DNA from 2 places in the Pantoea sp. NSTU24 genome. Region 1 is predicted to be linked to the other one. Evidence: riboswitches for the same ligand, from Rfam matches in the RefSeq annotation. Region 1 holds a riboswitch; the other holds the start of a gene.

Region 1 (7,522 bases):
GACCGGTGGCGACAAACAGCGGATTGCAGCGTTGCTTGCTGCGCCAGACCCAGCCTATCTGTTCGCCTTTGTCGATCAGCGGCTGACGACTGCCGGGCTGCGCGTCCGGCTCCTCAAAACGGCCACACAGGCGGCGCTTGGCCACCCCAATCGTCGGCACATCCACCAGCAGGCCAAAATGTGAGGCGACGCCGAGCCGTCTGGGATGGGAGATGCCGTGCCCGTCCACAAACAGCAGGTCCGGCTTCTGATCCAGCATCTGCCACGCCGCCATCAGCGCCGGATATTCCCGGAACGAGAGGAAGCCCGGAATGTAGGGCATCGTGGTTTCGATACGGGCGATGCGATGTTCCACCAGCTTCAGTGAGGGATATTCCAGCACGACCATTGCCGCCCGCGTGATCGCGCCTTCCTGCTCGAATCCCACGTCCGCCCCGCCAATAAAGCGGGGCGGCAGCACGTCGAAGTCATCCTCACGCACCACGTCAGCGGCGCGTTGAAGCTGCTCAGCGCGAAGTGCGGCAATATCCATGATTACTCCTGATGCCAGGGACGTGACAGACGGTGTACCGCCTCCACAAAGACGCCGGCATTTTCAGGCGGGACATCCTGATGAATACCGTGCCCCAGATTAAAGACGTGGCCGGTGCCCGCGCCAAAGCGCTCAAGGATACCCGCCACTTCCTGTTCGATACGCTCAGGGGCCGCATAGAGCATTGAGGGGTCCATGTTACCCTGCAGCGCCACTTTGTCGCCTACGCGACGGCGCGCATCATCGATATCGGTGGTCCAGTCGAGACCCAGCGCATCGCAGCCGGTGGCCGCCATCGCTTCCAGCCACTGTCCGCCTCCTTTGGTGAACAGCGTCACCGGCACACGGCGGCCGTCGTTTTCACGCAGCAGGCCATCGACAATTTTGTGCATGTAGTGGAGTGAGAACGCTCGGTAGTCACGACCGGTCAGTACGCCGCCCCAGGTATCAAACACCATGACGGACTGCGCACCAGCGCGGATCTGCGCGTTGAGATAGAGGATGACGCTGTCGGCCAGCTTGTCCAGCATCGCGTGCAGCGTGGCGGGCTCGGCATACATCATCTTCTTGATGCGGGTAAAGGCCTTGCTGCTGCCGCCTTCGACCATATAGGTCGCCAGCGTCCAGGGACTGCCTGAGAAGCCAATCAGCGGCAGGTCGCCGTTGAGATTTTTACGGATGGTGCGAACGGCATTCATCACATAGCCCAGTTCCATTTCCGGATCGGGCACCGGTAAACGCTCAACGTCCGCGCGGCAGGTCACAGGGTTTGCGAAACGCGGGCCTTCACCCGCTTCGAAATAGAGTCCCAGTCCCATCGCATCCGGAATAGTCAGGATGTCACTGAAGAGGATGGCGGCATCCAGCGGATAACGGCGCAGCGGCTGCAGGGTGACTTCACAGGCCAGCTCGGCGTTTTTGCACAGCGACATAAAATCGCCCGCCTGGGCGCGCGTCGCTTTGTACTCCGGCAAATAGCGCCCGGCTTGTCGCATCATCCATACCGGCGTGACATCGACCGGCTGACGTAACAGGGCACGCAAATAACGATCGTTCTTCAGTTCACTCATCTCAACACTCTCTCAATAACAGGCGTGTAGTGTAGCACTTTCACGCTTCCGCGCGGCACAGGGCGACGGTATCTTCAATCAGGCGGCGCGCCACGGTGCCCGGCGGAGGCAGCAGCGGCAAATCGTCGAAACGGAACCAGGCCGCATCCAGCAGCTCTTTACCGTCGTGCTGCAGATCGCCACTCTCATATTCCGCCACAAACGCGGTCATCAGCGATTGCGGGAAGGGCCACGGCTGAGAGGTGACGTAACGAACGTTTTTGATGCGGATATTGCTCTCTTCCATTACCTCACGGGCGACGGCCTGCTCCAGCGTTTCGCCGACTTCGACAAATCCTGCCAGTACGGTATAAACCTTATTGCGATGCCGGGCATGATTCGCCAGCAGAATTTCATCACCGCGACGAATGGCCACAATGATGCAGGGCGCGATCTGCGGATAGTAGCGTTCGCGGCAGTGACTGCACAGACAGGCAAACTCATGTTTGCTGTGATGCATTTCATGCCCGCAGTAGCCGCACCAGCGATGAGAGCGGTAGAACTCTGCCAGCTGCACGCCGCGCCCGGCCAGCTGAAACAGTTCCACATCCTGATCGATCAGCTGCCGCACCGAAAACATATCTGCTGAACGCGGCTCACAAATCAGCCAGACTTTTTCCCCCTGCCACTCGCCGATCGTCCGGGCTTTACTGCCCGTTAAACCAAACTTTTCAGCGTTTCCGTGGGGTAAATCACCTTGTGGCAACCAAAGTTTCTGTTCATGGCTGACAATCCACCATCCAGCGTCTACGCTTGAGATTTCGCATTGCATTTATTTCGTCATCCTTAGCGTCAAATCGCACGCTGAAGCCCTGATGTTAAGTGTGTAGATAAACAACTATAACTCACATGGAGTTAGATATGCTTAACCAGTTAGAAGTCCTGGCTGAACGCGTAGGTGGCAGTAATGAACTGGTCGACTCATGGCTTGAAGCGCGTCGGCAGCTGCTGGTGACCTATTATCACCTCGTCGGTCTTAAACCCAACAAAGAAGCGCTGACGCGTCTGGATGAGCAGGCGCTGGACAACTTCTGTCACGGTCTGGTCGACTACCTTTCTGCAGGTCACTTCAGTATTTATGAGCGCGTCATTAATGAAATGAGTGGTGACAGCCCGATGATTGCTGCCGCGCAGATCTATCCGCCGCTGGAAGCGAATACGGAACGTCTGATGCAGCTGTATGATGGTCACCTGCAGCAGGCAATTGATGATGAGAACTGCATGACTTTCCAGCAGGCGCTGTCTGAAGTGGGTGAAGTGCTGGAAGCCCGCTTTACGCTGGAAGATAAGCTGATTCAGCTCGCGTGGGATAATCAGCTGGCTACGCCGTCAGTGGCCAACGACAGCCAGATCGCCCGTCCGGCATAAGGCCGATTCACATCAGGGGTATTGAGATTATCCGGTAGCCCTTTTATGCTGAACAGGTTCTGAGGCAAAGACGCCAAAGAACTTTTTTATTTGTGCATTGAAATATCACGTTTTTACCGCTGAGGCCGCGCTAAGCGCCCGCGTAAAAACCGCTTCTTGTCGGAGTGCCCAGTCGGGCTGAGACCGTTAATTCGGGATCCGCGGAACCTGATCAGGTTAGAACCTGCGAAGGGAACAAGAGTAATCAGTCACTGTCTGCCAGCCGTTGTACGCTGTCTGTACGCTTACTCCTTCCGAACTCCGGACAAGCATCATTTCCCTTTAACAGGAAGATTGCTATGTCTGATCCTAAAATGACCCGTCGTGAACAACGTGCCCAGGCGCAGGAATTTATCCATTCCCTGCGGGGTGGCAGTGCGTTTCCCCGCTCCCGCCGTATCTGGATAACCGGCAGCCGGGAAGATATTCGCGTTCCGATGCGGGAAATCGCGCTGACGCCGACCCATACCGGCGGCAGCAAAGAAGCGCCACTCTATGAGCAGAATGAAGCCGTACCGGTTTATGACACGGCAGGGCCGTATGGCGATTCCGCCGCACAGATTGACGTGCATCGTGGCCTGGCGAAGCTGCGCGCTGGCTGGATTACTGAACGCGATGACAGTGAACCGCTGAGTCAGAACAGCTCCGGCTATACTCAGCAGCGGCTCGCTGATGAGGGGCTGGACCACCTGCGCTTCGACCAGTTGCCAACGCCGCGACGCGCCCGTGCAGGCCGCCGCGTCACGCAACTGCACTACGCCCGCCGGGGAATCGTCACCCCGGAGATGGAGTTCATCGCCCTGCGGGAAAATATGGGCCGGGATCGCATCCGCGGAGAAGTGCTGCGACAGCAGCATCCGGGCCACAGTTTTGGCGCGCACCTGCCCGCGGCTATCACGCCCGAATTTGTGCGTCAGGAGGTGGCGGCCGGTCGCGCCATTATCCCGGCCAATATCAACCATCCTGAATCGGAACCGATGATCATCGGCCGTAACTTTCTGGTTAAGGTCAACGCCAACATCGGTAATTCCGCCGTGACCTCTTCCATCGAGGAAGAAGTAGAGAAGCTGGTCTGGTCCACCCGCTGGGGGGCCGATACGGTGATGGATCTCTCTACCGGCCGCTATATCCATGAAACGCGCGAATGGATCCTGCGCAACAGCCCGGTGCCCATCGGTACTGTCCCGATTTATCAGGCGCTGGAAAAAGTGAATGGCGTGGCTGAATCACTGAACTGGGCAATCTTCCGGGACACGCTGCTTGAACAGGCGGAACAGGGCGTGGATTACTTCACCATCCATGCGGGCGTTTTGCTGCGCTATGTGCCGATGACGGCAAAGCGGCTGACTGGCATCGTGTCACGCGGCGGATCGATCATGGCGAAATGGTGTCTGTCGCACCATCAGGAGAACTTCCTCTATCAGCATTTCCGGGAAATCTGTGAAATCTGTGCCGCTTATGACGTCTCCCTGTCGCTGGGTGACGGTTTACGTCCGGGTTCAATTCAGGATGCCAATGACGAGGCGCAGTTTGCCGAGCTGCGCACCCTGGGCGAGCTGACCCGCATCGCCTGGGAATATGACGTTCAGGTGATGATTGAAGGACCGGGCCATGTGCCGATGCACATGATCCGCCGCAACATGACTGAACAGCTCGACCTGTGCGATGAAGCCCCCTTCTACACGCTAGGCCCGCTGACCACCGATATCGCGCCCGGCTATGACCATTTCACCTCCGGAATCGGCGCCGCCATGATTGGCTGGTTTGGCTGCGCCATGCTCTGTTACGTCACTCCCAAAGAGCATCTGGGCCTGCCGAACAAGGAGGATGTGAAACAGGGATTGATCACCTATAAAATCGCAGCCCATGCCGCCGATCTGGCGAAAGGGCATCCGGGCGCTCAGATCCGTGATAACGCCATGTCCAAAGCGCGCTTTGAGTTCCGCTGGGAAGACCAGTTCAATCTGGCTCTCGATCCTCAGACCGCCCGGGCGATGCATGATGAAACCCTGCCACAGGAGTCAGGCAAGGTAGCGCACTTCTGCTCGATGTGTGGCCCGAAGTTCTGCTCGATGAAAATTTCCCAGGAGGTGCGCGCATTCGCCGCCCGTCAGGATGCACGCGCCGAGCCTGTCGACGTCGGCATGGCGCAGATGTCAGACCGTTTTCGCCGCCACGGCGGTGAACGCTATCACCCCACCGATGCCCTGAAGGAGGATTAACGATGCCTGCATTTCCTGCTACCGCCCCGCGCCTGGGGCTCTATCCGGTGGTTGACAGCCCCGACTGGATCGCACGCCTGCTGGAGGCGGGCGTCCGCACCATCCAGCTGCGTATAAAAGACCAGCCCGATGCTATCGCTGAGCCCGCCATTGCGCAGGCAATTGCGCTGGGTAAACGCTACGATGCACGCCTGTTTATCAACGATTACTGGGCGCTGGCGATAAAGCATCAGGCCTATGGCGTCCATCTGGGTCAGGAGGATCTGGATGTCGCCGATCTTACGCGCATTCAACAGGCGGGCCTGCGGCTGGGGATCTCGACCCATGATGATGCTGAACTGGATCGTGCTCTGGCGATCCAGCCCTCTTACATCGCGCTGGGCCATGTTTTTCCGACGCAGACCAAAGCGATGCCGTCTGCGCCGCAGGGCATTGCGCAGCTGAAACAGCATCTGGCCCGCCTGACCGACACCCCTGCCGTGGCGATTGGCGGGATCTCGATAGCCCGAGCGCCCGAGGTGCTGGCCACCGGCGTGGGCAGCATTGCGGTGGTAAGCGCGATTACCCATGCGGAGGACTGGCGTGCCGCTACCGCGACGCTGCTGGCGCTGGCGGAAGGTGATGAATAGGCATTTATGGAATCTGTCCTGCAGCGCGACGGCAAAACGGGTAACCCCTGTATGTCTGGCGGGAAACCTGCCGCAGAAGCGACTATTGTCGCTGGCGCATTGTGGTGCAGGATCTTAACGTAGCTGCCGTCAGGTTAAGGTTATCTGACCAGGGCCGGTCCCCTCCTCTTGCCGGCCCTGCTTCTCTGTTCACGATGTCAGCGCGGAGGCAGGGCCTGGCGTCTCATGCTGGCAGGCGATCATCGCGCGCTCAACGGCCGCCCCCACCTGCGCCAGTGCCTGTTCAGTCTGTTCAGTAATGGGCAGGCCGTAGTTCAGACGCAGGCAGTTACGGTATTTACCTGACGCGGAAAACAGTGAACCTACGGCGATCTGTATTTTCGACTGGCGCAGTTCACGGTTGAGCCGGACCGCATCGAAGGCGTCCGGAAGTTCAATCCACATCAGAAAGCCGCCCTGAGGACGCGACACGCAGATCCCGCAGGGAAAATAGTGTCTTACCCAGCAGCCGAAGCGTTCATAGTTGCGCTGATAGAGCTGCCGCATCCGGCGCAGATGCGGCTGATAATGTCCCTGACGGATAAATTCGGAAACCGCATGCTGAGGCTGCGTAGCGGTGGAACCGGTGACAATATATTTCATGTGCAGCACGCGATCGCGATAGCGGCCGGGTACCACCCAGCCTACACGCAGACCCGGTGCCAGTGTTTTTGAAAAGGAGCTGCACAGCAGAACCCGGCCATCCAGATCAAATGCTTTGATCGCAGGTGGACGCGGATAGTCCCAGGCTAACTCACCATAAACATCGTCTTCGATAATTGCGGCATCGAACCGTTGCGCCAGTGCCAGCAACGCCCGTTTACGCGACTCCGGCATGATAAAACCCAGCGGATTATTACAGTTCGGCACGACCACAACGGCTTTGATCGGCCATTGATCAAAGGCCAGTTCCAGCGCCTCCAGACTGATGCCCGTCGCTGCATCGGTCGGGATCTCGATGGCGCGAATGCCAAAGCCACGCAGCGTCTGCATGATGCCGTGAAACGAAGGTGACTCAACGGCAATAATGTCACCCGGCTCGCAGACTGCCCGGACGGCGACGGATAGCGCCTCGTGGCAGCCGGTGGTGATCACAATGTCATCGGCCGTAAGCTGGCAGCCGCTATCGACCGCCAGCCGGGCAATCTGTTGGCGCAGCGCAAGTACACCATAAAGGTTGTCATAGTTGAGCAGCGCGGTTTCCTGCTTCTGTGCCTGGCGACTGAACGCTTTCCAGAGCGGCTTGAGCGTCGGCTGCGTCAGATCGGGCATGCCGCTGCCCAGCTGCAGGACATCCTCTTCCAGACGACCGTTAATCAGCTCCAGCACCGCATCCCACTGCGTGACCTCGACAGGCCGCTGTACGGGGCGCGTCAGCGCCGGAATCGGCGGTGCCGCTTTGCAGGAAGCCACAAAGTAGCCAGAGCGTGACTGTGGTGTAATCATCTGCTTCTCTTCCAGCAGATGATAAGCCTGCTGCACGGTACTGATACTGACGCCATGTTCAGCACTGAGGGTTCGTACCGAAGGCAGGCGTTCACCACTACGGTATAAGCCCTGTTCAATGCGCTGAGCCAGCAGCGA
Region 2 (7,522 bases), on a different contig from region 1:
TACCCTCGCGGCGCAGGCTGACGGTAATGATTTCCGTGCCGGAAATGTCAATCGCCTGATGGAGGATCTCTGGCGAGGGATACCCGGCGGTGCCGAGCAGGAATCGCGACTGCGGTTCGAACTGATAGAACATGATTATCCTCCCTGCATCGGTGACAGAACTTCGACCTGACAGCCCGCCTCAAGCTGCTGGCGGGCATAGCTGCTGCGCGGCACAAACGCGCCATTCAGGGCGGTGGCGACGCTGCGTATGTCGAACTGCTGCTCTGCCATCAGTTCTGCTAGCGTGCTGGCAGCGGTTTCGATTGTGCGTCCATTGAGTTCAACCTGCATGTGTCATCTCCCGGGTCAGTTGCAGCATAAGTTTTTCGGCCATCATCGGGGCCAGTAAAAAGCCGTGGCGATAGAGGCCATTCAGCGAAAATCGGCCATTTTCGTAGCGCACCTCCGGCAGATTCGGACGATAAGCGGGTCGCAGGCCGGTACCACTTTCCACGATGCGGGCTTCGGCCAGTGCCGGATGCAGGCTGTAGGCGGCGCTGAGCAGCTCCATCATCGCTCTGGCGCTGATCGGGCTGCTGTCGTGGCTTTCGACCATGGTCGCCCCCAGCATGAAGTGCCCCCCGGCACGCGGCACCAGATAGCAGGGAAAACGGGGGTGCAGCAACCGTACCGGACGGGAAAGCTGGATGTCGGGCGTCTGCAGGATCACCATTTCACCCCGCACCGCGCGCAACTGAGGTTGTTGAGCAGCGGCGTGAATACCACGGCAGTCGATGATTTTGCCGGTGGGTTGTCCGCTGTGAATGGCAACGCCCGCCTGCTGCAGGGTGTCGTGCAGCTGCTGCATCGCCCGACGCGGATCGAGATGCGCTTCCGCCGCAAAGAACAGGCCGCGGGCAAAGCGGTTTTCCAGCGCGGGCTCGATGTCGCCGGGCGTGACCCACTGATGCGCCTGGGTCAGGCGGGCAAAACGGGTGAGTTCGCGGCTGTCACGCGGTGGCGCCACCACCAGCGTGCCGTGCTGCTCCACGCCCGCCACGCGCTTCGCCCACCAGCTCGCCGCGTGCTGGCCCCAGGCGATCACCTCCGGCGGTGCGCTTTCAGCTTCGCACCAGGGCGCGAGCATCCCGCCCGCCCAGTGAGACGCGGCACGGCAGTCTGGCTGTGTAATAATTTCGACCGTTTCTCCGCGCTCCATCAGCAGCGTGGCGACACACAGCCCGGCCACGCCGCTGCCAAGTACCGACCAGCGGCTCATGACTGCCACCCGGCAGAAAGTGAAGATTTCAGGATGAGATTTTTCACATTGCCCTCGTTTTTGTTAACGAAGACCCGTGATACAGAGGGAAAAGGCAAAGGCGTATGCGCCTCTGCGGCAAGTATCGGCTGCGATACCCGTCTTCCTACGCCAGTATCAACTGGGTCAGGTTCTAAGGGTCGCTAAGCCGCGCGATGCGCTATCAGCCTCTCAGTCTCTCCGGCGAGACTCCCCTGACGGGTCTAGTTGTAAGTTAAGCGGACGGGTTCGTCAAGACGCGGGCATAAAGGCGGCGCAGAAAGTGCGGGGAAAAAAGACAGGCAACCCCGGTTCGTTTGACGACGCCGCAGGGCTAAGACGTTCAGAGCGCCTGCAGCGCCTGCGTCAGGGTGTCCGTAACTTCCCGGATACGCTGTTCGGCGCGGCGATAGTAGGTCCATTTGCCCACTTTGCTGGCTTCGAGCAGACCGGCACTCTGAAGGGCCTTGAGGCATAACGAGGTAGCGGGCTGTGATAAGCCCGCCTTATCCTGAATGAGGCTGGCGCAGACACCGTACTGATCGAAGGGATAGAGCTGCGAATAGCCCGCAAACGCATCATCAGGTTCTTTGAGCCACTTCAGCACGGCCACTCGCGTGGGGTTGGCCAGCAGCTTCAGGGCATTTTCCGGGGACATGCCGCCTCACAGTGTATCAGGATGGATAAAATGGATAGTCAGTATACCCTTTCTCATCGCCGCCATACAGCGAGGCGTGGTCCACCGCATTCAGGGGATAACCTGACCGGATACGCGCTGGCAAATCGGGGTTGGCGATAAAGGTGCGGCCAAAACCAAACAGATCGCCCCAGCCTTTTTCCAGCATCTGCTGCGCTTTCTCCGCGGTGTAGCGGCCGGAATAGATGATTGGCGAACGGAAGGTGTCACGCAGTGCGATGCGGAAGCTCTCCGGCATGGCCGGGCTGTTATCCCAGTCCGCTTCTGCGATAGAGAGGTAACCCACTTCCAGCGTATTCAGCAGCTGTGCAGCGCGGATATAGGTGGCGTGCGGATCGCTTTCAACCAGACCGAGGTAAACGCGCTCCTCATCGGTGCTCGAAAACAGGGGCGCAAACCGGACACCTACCCGATGGCTGCCAAAGACTGCGCTGACGGCCTCAACCACTTCACGCAGGAAGCGCAGACGATTCTCCGCCGAGCCACCATATTCATCCGTGCGGAAATTTGTATGTGCCGAAATAAACTGGTTAATCAGATAACCGTTGGCGGAATGCAGCTCAACGCCGTTGAATCCAGCGGCTTTGGCGTTCTCTGCCGCACGCCGGTAGAGCGCCACAATCTCTTTGACTTCACAGGTAGTCAGTTCGCGTGGCTCGCTGGGCGCGGTCAGCATCCCGGTACCCGGTCCGGTTTCGATAAACACCCGCACGTTGTCGGCGGCGATGGCCGAGGGGGCAACCGGCGCTTCTTTACCCGGTTGAAGTTCGTTGTGTGATACGCGGCCTACGTGCCAGAGCTGGCAGAAAATTGTGGCGCCCTGCTGATGGACCGCCTCTGTCACCTTTTTCCAGCCCGCGATCTGCGCCTCGCTGTGGATGCCTGGCGTCCAGGCGTAGCCCTGCCCGCGTGGCTCAATCTGGGTGCCTTCGGTGATCATCAGCCCGGCACTGGCACGCTGGCGGTAATACTCCACCATCATCTCACCGGGAATGTTGCCCGGCTGTTCGCTGCGGCAGCGGGTCAGCGGCGGCAGGACGATGCGGTTACGAAGGCTGAGATCGCCCAGATTCAGGGGGCTAAACAGTGACGGCATAAAAAAATCCTCTGATGCGTGAAAAGTCGCCATTATATTTACACATTTAAATTTGTAAATGTGTATTCGCTTTTTTTTGGCTGTTGTTCTTCGATGCGACCACCTGCCGACATTGAGCCTGCCTCTGCGGCAGGAATATGCGAGGCACTGAAAATGTTTTCTGGCGAACGCCAGTACCGGCGGGTGAATGCGATTCAGGCGTTTATGTCGGGGGCGGCGACCTCATCCGCCTGTCCTGTACGTCCGGCATCAGCGTATTGTGACGAGTTACCCTGTTGTCGTTTATCATGGCCGTCGCCTTTTCAGATGAGCGACAGAGATAACGTTACTGCGCTTTCACCCCCACAGGTAACAGTCAGAGGAAACGTTGTGAATACCCTCCTCACGTTAGACGCGCTCGGACCACGTATATGTATTATGGGTCCGTCGAACAGTGGAAAATCGACCCTGGCAGACGCGATTTCCCGCAAAACCTCATTACCTGTCGTCTATCTTGATCAGCTTCACCATGTTCCGGGAAGTCAGTGGCGGCCCAGAGCAACAGCAGAATTTCTTCAGCTGCATACTGAGGCGGTAAGTCAGGATAGATGGGTCATCGAGGGAAATTACACCCGATGCCTTGAAGAGCGACTCGCTCACGCCACAGGGCTGATTCTGCTGGATGTCAGCGTGCCAGTGGCTCTGCTCAGATACATCCGCAGGTGCTTCTCCTCTGCCCGGCGCATTGGCGGGCTGGGTTCTGACCGCGATCCGGTGACCCTGGCGATGCTGAAATATATTATCCGCACCGCCCCGCAGAACCGGAAACGCCATCAGCAGATCTTTGATCGGGTCAGCCTGCCAAAAATTCAGCTTCATTCTCTGGATGAGATTAAGGCCTGCTCAGAACACTGGGCATTAAACGTTCGCAGGTAACGCTCAGGCCATTAATCAACGAGCTTCAGGCTCACTAACAGCGCATTCAGCGACGCGACCGGCCCGGCGTGGTCAGATGCGGACCGGAGGGTGTCCCAGGGCATCGCGTCATCGGTGCAGTAATCCCCGATGCACTGCATATCGACAGGTTCATTAAGCAACCCCACCGGGATCCAGATACAGGCATGGCCACGCAAGCGGTTTGGTACCGCAGAGCCGCAGCAGGAGCAGAAGTCGCATCGATACCCACTCGGTCTGGACCATGACGCGATCTGCGTCTCTCCGGATAACCAGGTGAAGTCACGCTCTTTTACCAGTGTCGCGAGATTATGGCCGGTTCCGCTCTGTTTTCTGCACAGGGAGCAGTGGCAGCGGTAATACAATACAGGCGTGACGGCAATCTCAAACGTCACGGTTTCACACAGACATGCGCCTTTCATTTAATCGCCTTGCAGGTTGAGGTGCCGGGCCATCGGCAGACCCGGCGCATTAGCCGCTAGCTTCGGCTGAAGACCAGTTTAAGCCCTGCCAGCGCAAAGCAGCAGGCCAACAGCGCATCAAGCCCGCGCCGGATGCGCAGGTAGAAGGCGCTCATTACGGCAGTGGAGAACAGCAGCGCGTAGCCGCCGAACACGCAGACGCAAATCGCCGCGCAGCCGCCAATAATGGTCGGCAGTGTCATCGCGTCGCCATCCGGCTTCATCGCAAAGGACATAATGGCCACCCAGGTCAGAATCGCTTTAGGATTGCCGACGTGCATAAGGATGCCCTGCCGGAAAAGCCGGGCATAAGCAACCCGCTCCTCGCTGGCGTTCAGGGCAGCGGCATCCGTCCGGTGTAAAGCTGATTTACCCGCTTTAAACGCCAGCCAGAGCAGATAAACACCACCGCCAATTTTCAGCACGATCAGCAGCTGAGCAAACGTAGCCAGCACGGTCAGCACACCACAGGCGGCCAACAGGGCCCAGAGCAGTGACCCACTCACTACCCCTGCTGCCAGCGCCAGCGCGGCACCTCTGCCCTTTTCATTGCCGTGCCCATAATCGCCATGTTGCTCGGTCCGGGACTGGCCGTTGCAACAAGATAGGTTGTGAAAATCAGCAGCAGTTCGTGCGAAAACGTCATGTGATTCCTTTGGAGGGCGGGATGAACGCTCAGTTATATCGGCTGAGGCCAGAAAATGCCATGTCTCTTCAGAATTGCAACGCATTAAGTCGCTGAATACGCGCAGAAAAGGCGGGAGGTAATAAAACGGCTGAAGAAAGGTGATATGTGCGCTATCCGGCCAGCGCGGCTGGCCGGATAGCGCGTTCGGTGAGGAATTATTTGCCCAGGATTTCTCTGCGGACAATCTCTGCACCCGCGCTCAGCGCATGAAGTTTGCCATTCGCAACATGGCGTGGCAGCGGGATCATGCCGCAGTTAGTGGACGGATAGAGATTTTCCGCGTCCACAAACTGCAGCGCCTTGCGCAGGGTGTCGGCTACGGCTTCAGGCGTTTCGATCTCATGGGTCGCCACGTCGATGGCACCGACCATGACTTTCTTGCCGCGAATCAGCTCGATCAGATCCATCGGTACGCGTGAGTTCTGGCACTCCAGTGAGACGATATCTATAGCCGAACGCTGCAGTTTCGGGAAAACCTCTTCATACTGACGCCACTCTGTGCCCAGGGTCTTTTTCCAGTCGGTGTTGGCTTTGATGCCATAGCCGTAGCAGATATGCACCGCGGTTTCACACTTCAGGCCCTCAACTGCACGCTCCAGCGCGGCAATACCCCAGTCGTTCACCTCATCGAAGAAAACGTTAAATGCGGGTTCATCGAACTGAATGATATCGACACCCGCCGCTTCCAGCTCTTTCGCTTCCTGGTTCAGGATTCTGGCGAACTCCCAGGCCAGCTTTTCGCGACTTTTGTAGTGGTTGTCATACAGCGTATCGATCATGGTCATCGGGCCCGGTAACGCCCACTTGATTGGACGATCGGTCAGCTTGCGCAGAATCTTTGCATCTTCAACAAATACTGATTTCGGACGAGAGACTTCACCCACCACGGTTGGCACGCTTGCATCGTAGCGGTTACGGATACGAACCACTTCGCGCTTTTCAAAATCCACACCACTGAGGTGCTCAATAAAAGTGGTCACGAAGTGCTGACGGGTCTGTTCGCCATCGCTTACGATATCGATACCGGCCCGCACCTGGTCATCCAGGCAGAGACGCAGGGCATCTCTTTTACCATCAACCAGCTCTTCATCCTGCAGTTTCCAGGGTGACCAGAGAACCTCTGGCTGCGCAATCCATGAGGGTTTAGGCAAGCTGCCCGCAGTGGATGTTGGTAATAACGTTTTCATAGCAGGTGACCTTTTTCTATTTTAATTAATCAGAGAACGGATTCGGCAGACCATTGTGAGAGCAGCGTCTGGTTAGGCTTGATAAAATGCGTCTCAGTAAATCTGCCCTGCTCAACCGCCAGCCGGCTGCGCTCTTCGCGATCGTAAACAATACGGGTAAGTGAATAGTCCTGATGCTGCAGCGTTGGTTGATAGCACTGTCCGGCTGCAGAGTTTGCGTTATAAATTTCCGGACGATAGATCTTCTGGAATGTTTCCATGGTGCTGATGGTGCTGATCAGCTCAAGATTGGTGTAATCGCTCAGCAGGTCACCGTGGAAATAGAACGCCAGCGGCGCGACGCTGCCCTGCGGCATAAAGAAGCGGACCTTCAGACCCATTTTTCCGAAATAAAAGTCAGTCAGCGAAGGCGCATCCTGCTGGTACTCGATCCCCAGCACCGGATGGTGATTACCGGTCCGCACATAGGTGTTTTTACTTGAAACGCTCAGGCAGATAACCGGTGATTTGCTGAAGTTCTCTTTATAAACAGCCGAATTAACAAAACTTTTAAAGATGTTGCCGTGCAGCTGGCCAAAGTCCTCAGGCGTACTGAATTCCGTCTGCCCCTTGTTAAATTCGGCCAGCACCACGCTGAAATCGTAATCGCGTACATAGGATGAGAAGTTATTGCCTACGATACCTTCGATGCGCTGACCGGTGTGATGATCAACGATCTGCGTTTTCAGAATTTCAATCGCCGGGAAAGATTCATCTGCGCGGCCACCAGAAAGATTCAGTTCAGCAGAGATAATATCCAGTTCGACAGAATAGCGATCGGCTTTTGGGTTATCCCAGTTTGCCAGTGCGTTAAAGCGATTGTTGATCATTGCCAGGGCGTTACGCAGATTTTCCTGACGTTTTTCACCACGCGCTAAGTTAGCGAAGTTAGTCGTCGCCCGCGTATTTTTCGAAGGGTTATAGTTTTCGTCGAAACGAATGCGCTTGAGGGTAAAGGCTAAAGTATTCATCGCTGTCGGTATCCTGCTCGCTGATATGGAGGTCAAAGGCAATTTCCCTTAAAAACCTCTATATGACACAAAGTTATTAACAATTCTTACTTTATGCCTCAACTACCGGTTTAAAAAAAGTGATCAATTTTCAACGAACATGAAAGAAATTCATGTTGGAGGGGTGATGCG

The links. Region 1 has a riboswitch for thiamine pyrophosphate ahead of thiC (phosphomethylpyrimidine synthase ThiC). Riboswitches for the same ligand answer to the same signal wherever they lie in the genome.
Region 2: linked by a shared signal. The riboswitch ahead of ACLHDD_RS19225 (FAD-dependent oxidoreductase) and the one ahead of thiC (phosphomethylpyrimidine synthase ThiC) in region 1 are both predicted to bind thiamine pyrophosphate.

The regions. Positions count from the first base shown of each region.
Region 1 is NZ_JBKIWZ010000001.1:3,478,653-3,486,174, reverse strand. Features, by position in the region: gene nfi (deoxyribonuclease V) at 1-532, opposite strand, end outside; gene hemE (uroporphyrinogen decarboxylase) at 535-1,602, opposite strand; gene nudC (NAD(+) diphosphatase) at 1,643-2,413, opposite strand; gene rsd (sigma D regulator) at 2,503-3,009, shown strand; TPP riboswitch at 3,160-3,260, shown strand; gene thiC (phosphomethylpyrimidine synthase ThiC) at 3,348-5,270, shown strand; gene thiE (thiamine phosphate synthase) at 5,273-5,899, shown strand; gene ACLHDD_RS16530 (PLP-dependent aminotransferase family protein) at 6,089-7,522, opposite strand, start outside.
Region 2 is NZ_JBKIWZ010000003.1:122,123-129,644, reverse strand. Features, by position in the region: gene ACLHDD_RS19235 (thiazole synthase) at 1-133, opposite strand, end outside; gene thiS (sulfur carrier protein ThiS) at 136-333, opposite strand; gene ACLHDD_RS19225 (FAD-dependent oxidoreductase) at 323-1,261, opposite strand; TPP riboswitch at 1,387-1,506, opposite strand; gene ACLHDD_RS19220 (ArsR/SmtB family transcription factor) at 1,623-1,937, opposite strand; gene ACLHDD_RS19215 (alkene reductase) at 1,954-3,072, opposite strand; gene ACLHDD_RS19210 (AAA family ATPase) at 3,442-3,987, shown strand; gene ACLHDD_RS19205 (GFA family protein) at 3,999-4,427, opposite strand; partial or broken gene ACLHDD_RS19200 (LysE family translocator) at 4,484-5,112, opposite strand; gene ACLHDD_RS19195 (methionine synthase) at 5,310-6,341, opposite strand; gene ACLHDD_RS19190 (DUF1852 domain-containing protein) at 6,371-7,351, opposite strand.